3 regions of the Exiguobacterium sp. s78 genome follow, and region 3 is predicted to be linked to each of the others. Evidence: a T-box and tRNA genes for the amino acid it is inferred to sense, from the RefSeq annotation. Region 3 holds a T-box; the other regions hold tRNA genes.
What was found. A T-box is a leader RNA that pairs with one kind of tRNA and senses whether it is charged. The one in region 3 lies ahead of argS (arginine--tRNA ligase), so its partner is inferred to be a tRNA-Arg.
Positions count from the first base shown of each region.

Region 1: it has a tRNA-Arg gene. The T-box ahead of argS (arginine--tRNA ligase) is inferred to sense a tRNA for this amino acid. The anticodon was not compared.
Region 2: it has a tRNA-Arg gene. The T-box ahead of argS (arginine--tRNA ligase) is inferred to sense a tRNA for this amino acid. The anticodon was not compared.

Region 1 covers NZ_JACSNB010000001.1:648,373-651,650, forward strand. Annotated here, with positions in the region: gene rph (ribonuclease PH) at 1-176, shown strand, start outside; gene KNQ18_RS03190 (XTP/dITP diphosphatase) at 173-766, shown strand; gene KNQ18_RS03195 (metallophosphoesterase family protein) at 772-1,281, shown strand; tRNA gene KNQ18_RS03200 (tRNA-Arg) at 1,355-1,428, shown strand; gene KNQ18_RS03205 (hypothetical protein) at 1,531-2,055, shown strand; gene KNQ18_RS03210 (hypothetical protein) at 2,083-3,066, shown strand; gene tig (trigger factor) at 3,177-3,278, shown strand, end outside.
Region 2 covers NZ_JACSNB010000001.1:403,084-406,361, forward strand. Annotated here, with positions in the region: gene whiA (DNA-binding protein WhiA) at 1-5, shown strand, start outside; gene KNQ18_RS01955 (hypothetical protein) at 88-324, shown strand; partial or broken gene clpP (ATP-dependent Clp endopeptidase proteolytic subunit ClpP) at 444-1,028, opposite strand; tRNA gene KNQ18_RS01965 (tRNA-Arg) at 1,211-1,286, opposite strand; gene KNQ18_RS01970 (RNA polymerase factor sigma-54) at 1,441-2,583, shown strand; gene KNQ18_RS01975 (glutaredoxin family protein) at 2,574-2,834, shown strand; gene KNQ18_RS01980 (sugar-binding transcriptional regulator) at 2,950-3,278, shown strand, end outside.
Region 3 covers NZ_JACSNB010000003.1:204,844-208,121, reverse strand. Annotated here, with positions in the region: gene KNQ18_RS14120 (hypothetical protein) at 1-251, opposite strand, end outside; gene argS (arginine--tRNA ligase) at 282-1,964, opposite strand; T-box leader at 2,025-2,243, opposite strand; gene KNQ18_RS14110 (GGDEF domain-containing protein) at 2,373-3,278, shown strand, end outside.

The DNA of each region.
Region 1 (3,278 bases), on a different contig from region 3:
CGGGGAAAATCGTCGAGATGCAAGCAACAGGAGAAGAGTCGACATTTTCCCGTCAAGAGATGCTCGATATGCTCGAACTTGGGGAAAAAGGAATTAAGGAACTGATTGATGCTGGTCGAGATGCACTCGGTGTCTCTTGGTGGTATGTAGGAGAAGAAGTGGGGGAACATAGATGAAGGTCATCGTCGCAACACACAATGCAGGTAAAGTGAAGGAACTTGAAAGCATGCTGGGTCGTCTCGGTTATACGGTCGAATCGTTACTCGATCACGCCGATGCTCCGGAAACGGACGAAACAGGTGAGACATTCGAGGAGAATGCACTCTTAAAAGCAACAGAGGCAGCCGCCTACTTTGGCCACGCGGTACTTGCTGATGATTCAGGTCTTGAAGTCGATGCTTTAGATGGCGCTCCAGGTGTCTACTCGGCACGATTCGCGGGTCTTGAAAAGTCGGATGCGGCGAATAACGCTCTACTACTTGAAAAGTTAGAAGGTGTTCCGGAGGAAGAGCGGACGGCGCGCTTCGTTTGTGTCCTCGCGCTAGCGAAACCAACGGGTGAGACATTGACGGTTCGTGGAACGATGGAAGGGCGAATCGGTTTTGAAGCGGCGGGTTCGAACGGGTTCGGTTATGATCCATTGTTCGTCACGGCAAGCGGACAGACGGCTGCTGAGTTGACGAAAGAAGAAAAAGCGATGATTAGTCATCGTGGCAATGCATTGCGCAAGCTCGAACAGGACTTAACTACTTTCTTAGGAGTGTGATGAAGATGAGAGCGTTGATCGTTAGTGATAGCCATGGACTAGAACAAGAACTGCTTACGATATTCGAACGTCACCAAGACGTGGATTTGGCATTTCATTGTGGGGACTCCCAATTGACGCGCGACATCGAATCATTATATCCATATCGTGTTGTGCGAGGGAATTGCGATTACGGACACGATTTTCCGGAAGAAGTCATGTCGGAAATAGATGGTCGTACCATCCTTTGTGTCCACGGACATCGTCAGGACGTCAAATACAGTCTAGATGTCTTGCAGCATCATGCGAAGGAAAAGCAGGCGGACATCGTCTGTTATGGTCATTCCCATGTTGCGAAGGCTGAATATCGGGACGGCGTGTTATTCATCAATCCAGGTTCAATCCGGATGCCACGTCATCGACCAGACAAGACGTATGCGATTCTTGAAGTGGATCAAAACCGTTATTCTGTCGATTTTCTCGATGTGAATGGCGATCGAGTGAATGCCCTGCATCTGGACGGAACATTTTTGTAATAAAATAAATGCAATGTTTGTAATGTGATTGACACGAAAGAATTGTTCTAGTATAGTTTATTCGTGTTGACACGTCCCAATAGCTCAGCAGGATAGAGCAACGGCCTTCTAAGCCGTCGGTCGGGGGTTCGAATCCCTCTTGGGACGCTATAATTAAAATAGAGACTGCCCTTACGAGGGTGGTCTCTTTTTTTTATTCCGATTTTCGATTATAATTAAGGTATCATGAACTCGAAAGGGATGAATGCAATGTGGAAGAAAGTTGGAGCAGTCCTCGTGCTAAGTACGTTTCTTGCTGGATGTAGTGAGATTTCAAATACAGTCGACGATGCAAAACAACAAGTCAACGATGTAAAAAATAGTGTCGATTACGCTGGAGAACTTCAAGGCATTGCGAAAGATACGGCCCAAGTCACGTCAGATTTGTCGGCTTCCTTGAATGAGGCGGCTACGACAGCGCGTGAATCCGCGAACCCTGAACAAGCACTTGATCAACAAATCGAAAAGTTGAAGGAAAACGGAACGATTGATCAGTTCAATCAAGAACTGGATCAAATCGATCAACGATTAGCGGGACTTGAAAATCCGCCGCAAGAATTGCAGAATTTAAGTGCAAAACTCGAGCAGTACGTGAATCAATCGGAAGACATCGCTCGATTACTTGAAGCTGACGTCTCATTAGATACGTTGAATCGATTAGGAATCGAGCAGGCAGGACAACTTCAAGAAGCGATCACGAACTGGACGTCTTTACTCGATCCATTTACGAAATAAGAAGTGAACATGAAGGAGTGCCGGAATATGGGGACATCGCGCTGGATGGAACATGAACTAGAAGTAGAGCGAGCGCGGATTCTTCGTTTGCCCGCTTCTAAACAAGAACAATTGATTATGGAATTAGAGACTGACCAATTGACAGGAGAAGATGTATTACACCGGCTCTATGTCATTCAACCACTCTTAATGCATGACCGGGAACGATTTGAAACAGTGGCAGAACGATTTCTTGAAGTCGAGGGTGTCGAGCAAGTGCTCGCACTCTTTCTTTATGAACTCGGAGAACGTTATCCGATGAAACTCGCTTTGCGCTCGGCGTCACCGTATCTGCCGTATGGGCTCGCGCTTCGATTGGATGAAATCAAACAACAGATGCGTGTTCGCGAACAAAAGTCGGCAGTTCAAAACAACCCTGTTGCGCAGCGTGAGGTAACATCAGCAACGGAACTGATGCATGTGTTGCGACATGGCAGTTGGGTCGAACAAATGCGCCATTTGACCGGTATTGAATTCGAACGGACCTCTGAGCTCATTGCATACATCACCCAGAAATATCTTCAGGCGCAAGAGACCGAACATCAAAGTCTACTCGTCATTGATCTGTTATTAGGAAGCGTGCTGGATCACGTGTCATATCCGATAAGCATTCATGTACCACACTTAGCTGTAGACTGGACGATCTCGTCACGTGAAGAGTTAGAAGAAATCCTGATGGTACATCAACAGGAGCAACAAGCGTTACTGGCATCGATGCATACGTTAGAGCGAATGGATCCGTTCCGAGCGTTGCTCGTCTTGCGATCGGATCAACTGATTCATCTTGAAGAACGAGAACGAATCGGATCAGATATGGAGAAATGGCTCGCAGCCTGCGAAGAACTCGCAGGTCTGACATTTGAACGTGAAGAACCGGAACGTATCCTCAGTCCGCTGGCGAAGCGGTTATACCGAGCGGCACATATCCTTTATCCAGAAGTCATCGCATTCGAGCAGATTTACTTCGATTGAGACATCTGGAAACGATTCGTTCAACAGTGGTAATCGTCAGAACGATTGTGCTATAATGTGACTTGTTGTACACACATGTACGCTAATTGACAATTTTGGAGGGACTCAGCATGACTGCAAAATGGGAAAAACAATCAGGTAGCCTCGGCGTCCTCACGTATGAAGCGCCTGCTGAAGCATTTGATAAAGCGGTAGACCAAGCGTTCAAGAAA
Region 2 (3,278 bases), on a different contig from region 3:
TATAAGAGGGTCGCTTGCGGGATGAACCATAGTCTACTATAATATATAGTCGATGCAACTAAATGTTCGAATTAAGGAGTTTTTGAAATGGCTAACGAAAAGAAACGTATTTCGCTGACAGTCGATGCGAAGTTTGATGAAGTGTTAACAAAAAAAGCGAAATCAATCGGTGTACCGAAAAGCACACTCGTTGCGTTCGCAACATCTTTATTCCTGAAACAATTACAAGCAGAAGAAGAGCTTTCGCCACATGCGAACGCGATCTACTCGCTGATTCGTGAAAACCACGATATCGTTTCAGACATCACAGACTTGATCGACTGATCATCGCCCTCTCGTTCTATAAGGAACGGGAGGTTTTTTGTATGTAACGATAACCGACGAGGCTTCGCTTTTCTATGGATACAAAAAAAGTGTCTCCCGAAGGAGACACTCTGGATGACTTATGCACGTTCCATGACGCGGTCGATGAGACCGTAATCAGCAGCAGCTTGTGCTGACATGAAGTTGTCACGCTCTGTATCGCGTTCGATGACTTCAAGTGGTTGTCCTGTGTTTTCAGCCATGATTTTGTTGAGGTGCTCACGCATTTTGATGATACGCTCCGCATGGATTTTGATATCCGATGCTTGACCTTGTGTACCACCGAGCGGTTGGTGGATCATGATTTCAGCGTTTGGTAACGCGAAACGTTTTCCTTTTGCGCCTGCTTGGAGCAAGAACGCACCCATCGATGCTGCCATACCGATACAAATCGTTGAGACTTGTGGCTTGATGAAGTTCATTGTATCGTAAATCGCCATACCGGCAGTGATCGAACCACCTGGGCTGTTGATGTAAAGCGAGATTTCTTTATCTGGATCTTCTGCTGCTAAGAACAGAAGTTGGGCAACGACTGAGTTGGCGACGTTGTCGTCAATCGCGCTCCCGAGAAGAATGATGCGGTCTTTTAGCAAACGTGAGTAGATATCGTAAGCACGTTCCCCGCGGTTTGTTTGTTCGATGACTGTTGGAATTAACATAGTCTTTGCCTCCTTATAGTTGGTATGTAGCTTCCTATTCGACTTATCCTTATCATAATCCTTTGGTCAATATTGGTCAAAAGATACGATGCGACTTTTAGGTATTTTTCCATTACAAGGGCAAATGAAACATATCAATATAGAAAAAAGGCAACGCCATTGCTGGCATTGCCTTGTGGTTGAATAAATGGTACACCCGGAGAGATTCGAACTCCCGACACCTGGTACCGGAAACCAGTGCTCTATCCCCTGAGCTACGGGTGCATCTGATGTACTGAACAATTAATAGTATAGCGACATTTTTTCAGAAAAGCAATAGGGAAGGATGACTTTTCTTTTCCTGAGCGGTTCGAGAAAGGTTCAGAGCATGTTTTTTAAAACGTTTCTTCTATAATAAGAAGTGGAGGAGGGGGAATCGATGGATCAACGCCAGGAACAGACGCAACAGATGACATTATCGGCGTCACAACAATATCAGTTACATGTACTTGAGCAACCAGCAGCTGAGCTCGAGGAGGAATGGCGACGGTTGAAACGACGGTTGCATCGTCATTACCCGAATCAGGTTTCGCTAGAGGTCGAGCAGATGGCAGGACATTTGGCATCCTATGAAGACGAGCTTCTTGCACAAATACGTTTAGAATCAGTCAGACAGGAAATAGGATATATGGCGGAACAACTCATCGTGTATTTAGAAGCGGACGGTTTATTGCGGACATCGGACGAGCAGCTCGCTGCATCCTTCTCGACCGATGTCGCAACGATTACAGAAGCACGGACACTCTTACAACAATGTGAACCAGTCGGCATCGCTGCCCGCTCGGAACGCGAGTGCCAATGGTTACAGGCGATCGAGCTAGACGACGCGGAATTGATCGGACTGACGGATCGGCTACGACATGAACCGGCGAGTCAGGTGTTCGCTCAGTTCAGTGAACAGGATCGAGCGCGGTTGCGAAAACGATTGACGCGGCTGAGCCGGACACCGGATCTTCCTAAAGAAGAACGATCGGTCATGGCAGAAGCGCGGATTCACCTGTTAGATGGAAAACTTCAAATCGACTGGATGACACTCGACACGGATCAGACGTGGCTCGGATTAAAAGAGGCAACGCCTTTTTTGCGCGCGTACGAACGACGCCGTGTCACGATGCATGCCATCCTCTCGGTCTTGCTTGAGCGACAAGAACGCTGGTTCAAGGGAGAGCTGCATCTTGAGCCATTGACGAAAAAACAAGTCGCTGAGGCGACGGGACATCATCCGTCAACGATTGGTCGAGCGATTGCTGAGAAGTATGTCGAGACGGTCCATGGTCTCGTTGCCCTAGAAGACTTGTTCGTCTCACGGACGACAACCGGAGATTCGAGTTTTTTGATTAAACGGCGGATCGCCGAATACATTCAACACAGCGATCGTCCGTTAAGTGATCAGCAATTGACGGATCGCCTGCAAGCAGACGGTCTGACAGTCGCGCGACGGACGGTTGCAAAATATCGGGCAGCGCTTGGTTTAACGAAAAAAACGATGCAGCAAAGGAAGGCGCAATCAGAATGGGATTAAAACGACACAGACACTTAACACTCTATTCACGTCCGGGATGTACGCTATGTGAAGAGGCCGCCATCTTACTCGACTTCGTACTCGATGAGTTTCCGGAATGGACGTTCGAGGAAGTCAACATCGATCAGGATGAAGCGCTCAGTCTACGGTTCTTATATGAAATTCCGGTCGTCATGCATGACGGCGAAATTTGGAGTTATGGCAAATTCGAGACGGAAATGATAAGAAACCGCTTACTTCAAAAAACTTGAGAAACGAGACTTGCAAGGCGAGAAACGGACTGTTATGATAACGGTGTACCAAGTGGGACACGTTATGACATGCGGGACAGAAAGCGTCCAGCTACTTGAGAGGAGAGGGAAATACATGATTCGGCAGTTAGTCCAGATCCAAAAACGAATCGTGCCTGATCTGATCGAAGAAATGCAGACACGCTACGACATCCTTCATTATGTTCGACTGATGCAACCGATCGGACGGCGCACGCTTGCGACAAGCCTTGGCTTGACGGAACGCGTCTTACGGCGGGAAGTCGACTTCTTGAAGCAACAAGACCTCTTAGAGGTCGCGACGCAAGGGATGTCCTTGACGGATGAAGGACGAAACGTTCTTCGCAGCATGCACAGCATCATGGGAGAACTCGCAGGGATCTCAGACATGGCGAAAGCCTTGAAAGAGAGACTCGGAGTACGGGA
Region 3 (3,278 bases):
TTCCGTGTCTGTTTCTTACGCATGAAGAATTCAAAATTGTCTTTCGTCCGTAATGCGTCTCCTTCAATCGGAGCAATCAAATCGGCTTCCGGCGCCGTCACGAAATCGTGAACGAAATCGACAGACTCTCCCGGTAACCAAGCAGCGACTTTCCCGTGAAACTCAGCCATGAAGGCGACCGTTTCTGCCAAAGGCTCCTGCTTCATCTGTGAAGCAGCTTGCTGTAATCGTTCTTTCGTCTCAGTCTTCATAATCTACCTCTTCTTATTCGTGGATTGGTCTTACATTTCTTCTGGAGCGCCGACACCAAGCAAACGAAGACCCTCTGTCAAGACGATCGTGACAGACTTGACGAGTGCAAGACGCGATTGTTTTGCTGCGTCATCTTCGAGAACACGGACGTGTCCGTAGTATTTATTGAAGCTTTGTGCAAGATCTAAGACGTAACGGCTGATGATTGATGGCTCACGACGTGTGAACGCGCGATCGATGACCGTCGAGAATTGGTTTAGCATCGAGACGACACCCCATGCATGATCATCTGCACTACCAGCGAATGGTGTTCCATCATAGCCACCTTTACGGAGCAATGAGTGCGCACGGGCATTCGTGTACTGGACATACGGTCCTGTTTCGCCTTCGAATTTCAACATCTGCTCAAGATCGAACTCGATGTTGTTCATCCGTTCGTTCTTCAAGTCATGGAAGATGACCGCGCCAACACCAACTTGGCGAGCCGTGGCTTCGGCATTCGCTAAGTTCGGATTTTTTTCCGCGATGTTTTGCTTCGCAACATCGATTGCTTCTTGTAGTACTTCTTCAAGCAAGACGATCCGACCTTTACGCGTCGACATTTTCTTTCCGTCCTTCATGATCAAACCGAATGGGACATGGTGCATTCCGTCGACGTTTTCGAATCCAAGTTTCTTCAAGACTGCGAACAATTGCTTGAAGTGAAGCGCTTGTTCCCCACCGACGACGTAGAACGCTTGCTCAAAGCGGTACGTTTCAAGACGATAGACGGCAGCTGCTAAGTCACGTGTCGCATAAAGCGTTGCGCCATCTTTCTTTTTAATCAAGGCAGGTGGCATACCTTCTGCTTCGAGGTCGACGACCATTGCCCCTTCTGATTCGACGAGGAGATCTTTTTCTTCGAGCAAATCGATGACGTGTTGCATCTTATCGTTGTAGAAGGCTTCTCCGTTCAAACTATCGAATTTAACACCAAGCATCTCATAGACACGGTTGAACTCAACGAGTGAGACTTCACGGAACCACGTCCAAAGAGTTGTCGCCTGCTCATCACCTTGTTCGAGTTTTTTGAACCAGAGACGTCCTTCGTCCTCAAGTGCCGGATTTGTTTCCGCTTCTTCGTGGAACCGGACGTATAATTTCAACAATTCCTTGATTGGTTCTGCACGGACCGCTTCTTCCTCACCCCACATCGTGTAAGCGACCATCAATTTCCCGAACTGAGTTCCCCAGTCCCCTAAGTGGTTGACACCGACGACGTCGTACCCTTTTTTACGCGAAATCTGGTTGAGCGCGTTCCCGATGACTGTCGAACGCAAGTGACCCATCGAGAAGGGTTTCGCGATGTTTGGTGATGAAAAATCAGTGACGATCGTTTTCCCGTTGGCTTCACTTGATCCGAACGCCTCTTTTTCCGTCAAAACTTGGTTGACGATTTCTTGCGAGACGACATCCCGGTTCAAGAAGACGTTGATGTAAGGACCAACAGCTTGAACGTTCGAGAACAACGGCGCGTCAATTTTTTCTGCGAGCTCCGAAGCAATCATGTTCGGTGCTTTACGGAATGCTTTAGCGAGCATGAAACATGGGAATGCTAGATCTCCATGATCTTCATGTTTCGGTTGCTCAATCAGTTGTTCGATTTGTTCAACTGATAAGGCACCTTCCATGACTTGATGTAATACTTCTGCATACTGCGCTTTATAACTCATCTTTATTTCCTCCTGCTTCACTGATTTTTTGGCAATAAAAAACGCCCCTTGCGCCACGCGCAAAGAGACGGAATGACCGCGGTACCACTCTTCTTGGTGTCATTTCGACACCCACCTTGTTTGGGGATAACGGGGTTCCCCCGGCTACGCCTTTTCCTTCTGGAATCGGGCAGCGTCTCAGAAGTGCGCTTCACGACCGGTTCGTCCTCAGGCTTCCACCATTCCCTGATTCGCTAGTTGACGAATATCAACCGTTACTCTCTTCATCATTGACTGTATTCGATATCTTTCACATTATACGCAATTCTTTCTTTTCTCTCAACCTTATTTTTTTGGTAAATGGCTCATCAAAATTTCCACAATTCGGGTATAGGAATAAAAGATACTTCTCAGGGGGAGGGATGTTTCATGCGCTACTACCAACATGTAGCCCGGACGAGCTGGATCGTCTTCGGTCTCGTCGCCTTGACATTATTAGTGATCGGCATCGTTCATCCACCAACCTTCCATCCTTCTGTCTCCATCATCAACACTCTTTATTTATTCGGACTCGTTCTCCTGTTTCAGTTCGATAATGTCCGTCGTGGTGGCATTTACTATACATTCCAAGAAGGCATCATCTTATTTTTATTCCTCAATTACGGTTTAACGTACGCCTTGATTTTAAGCCAAGTCGGTATTCTCGTCTTTCAATTCATGTCTCACCGAAAAGCGATTCGTTGGAAACGTTTCGTTTATCTCTACCCGATCAACGCCTTGTTCGATTTAGTCTACATCTCGCTTCCAGCCTTTGCGTATTATGCGCTCGGCGGACCAATCGGCTCAAACTTTACGTATACGAAAGCCTTACTCCCTTTCATCGGCTTTTTGATCACCGTCTTCCTTGTCTCTTATTTCCAATGTCTGTTCGTCAATCGCTTCCTCTACTTGAAATACGATTGGCAACGTCTCGTAAAACTTCAGTCCCTCGTCTACGGGATTAGCATGTTAAGTGCTCTACTTGGAATCTGGTTCTACGATGAAAGTCCGCTCGTCGCGGCTACAGTTTCCGCATTGATTCTCTTTTTGTTCAAACGTCTGTTGCAAGAGCGTGGTGACTCCCTTGAAGCAAACGATAATGCCAAGCGATTTGATGATGCGAAGGAACACTTGTTGATTTCCCGCTTCGAGCGCGAGACGATCGATTCGTTGCTCCTCGATTTACCGCATCTATTGCCGTTTTCTGAAGGTTGGATCTCGATTCAACAACAGCGGAAACAAGTCATCTATAACATCCGGACGAAACAACCAATCGACGTGTTACCACTGTTTCAT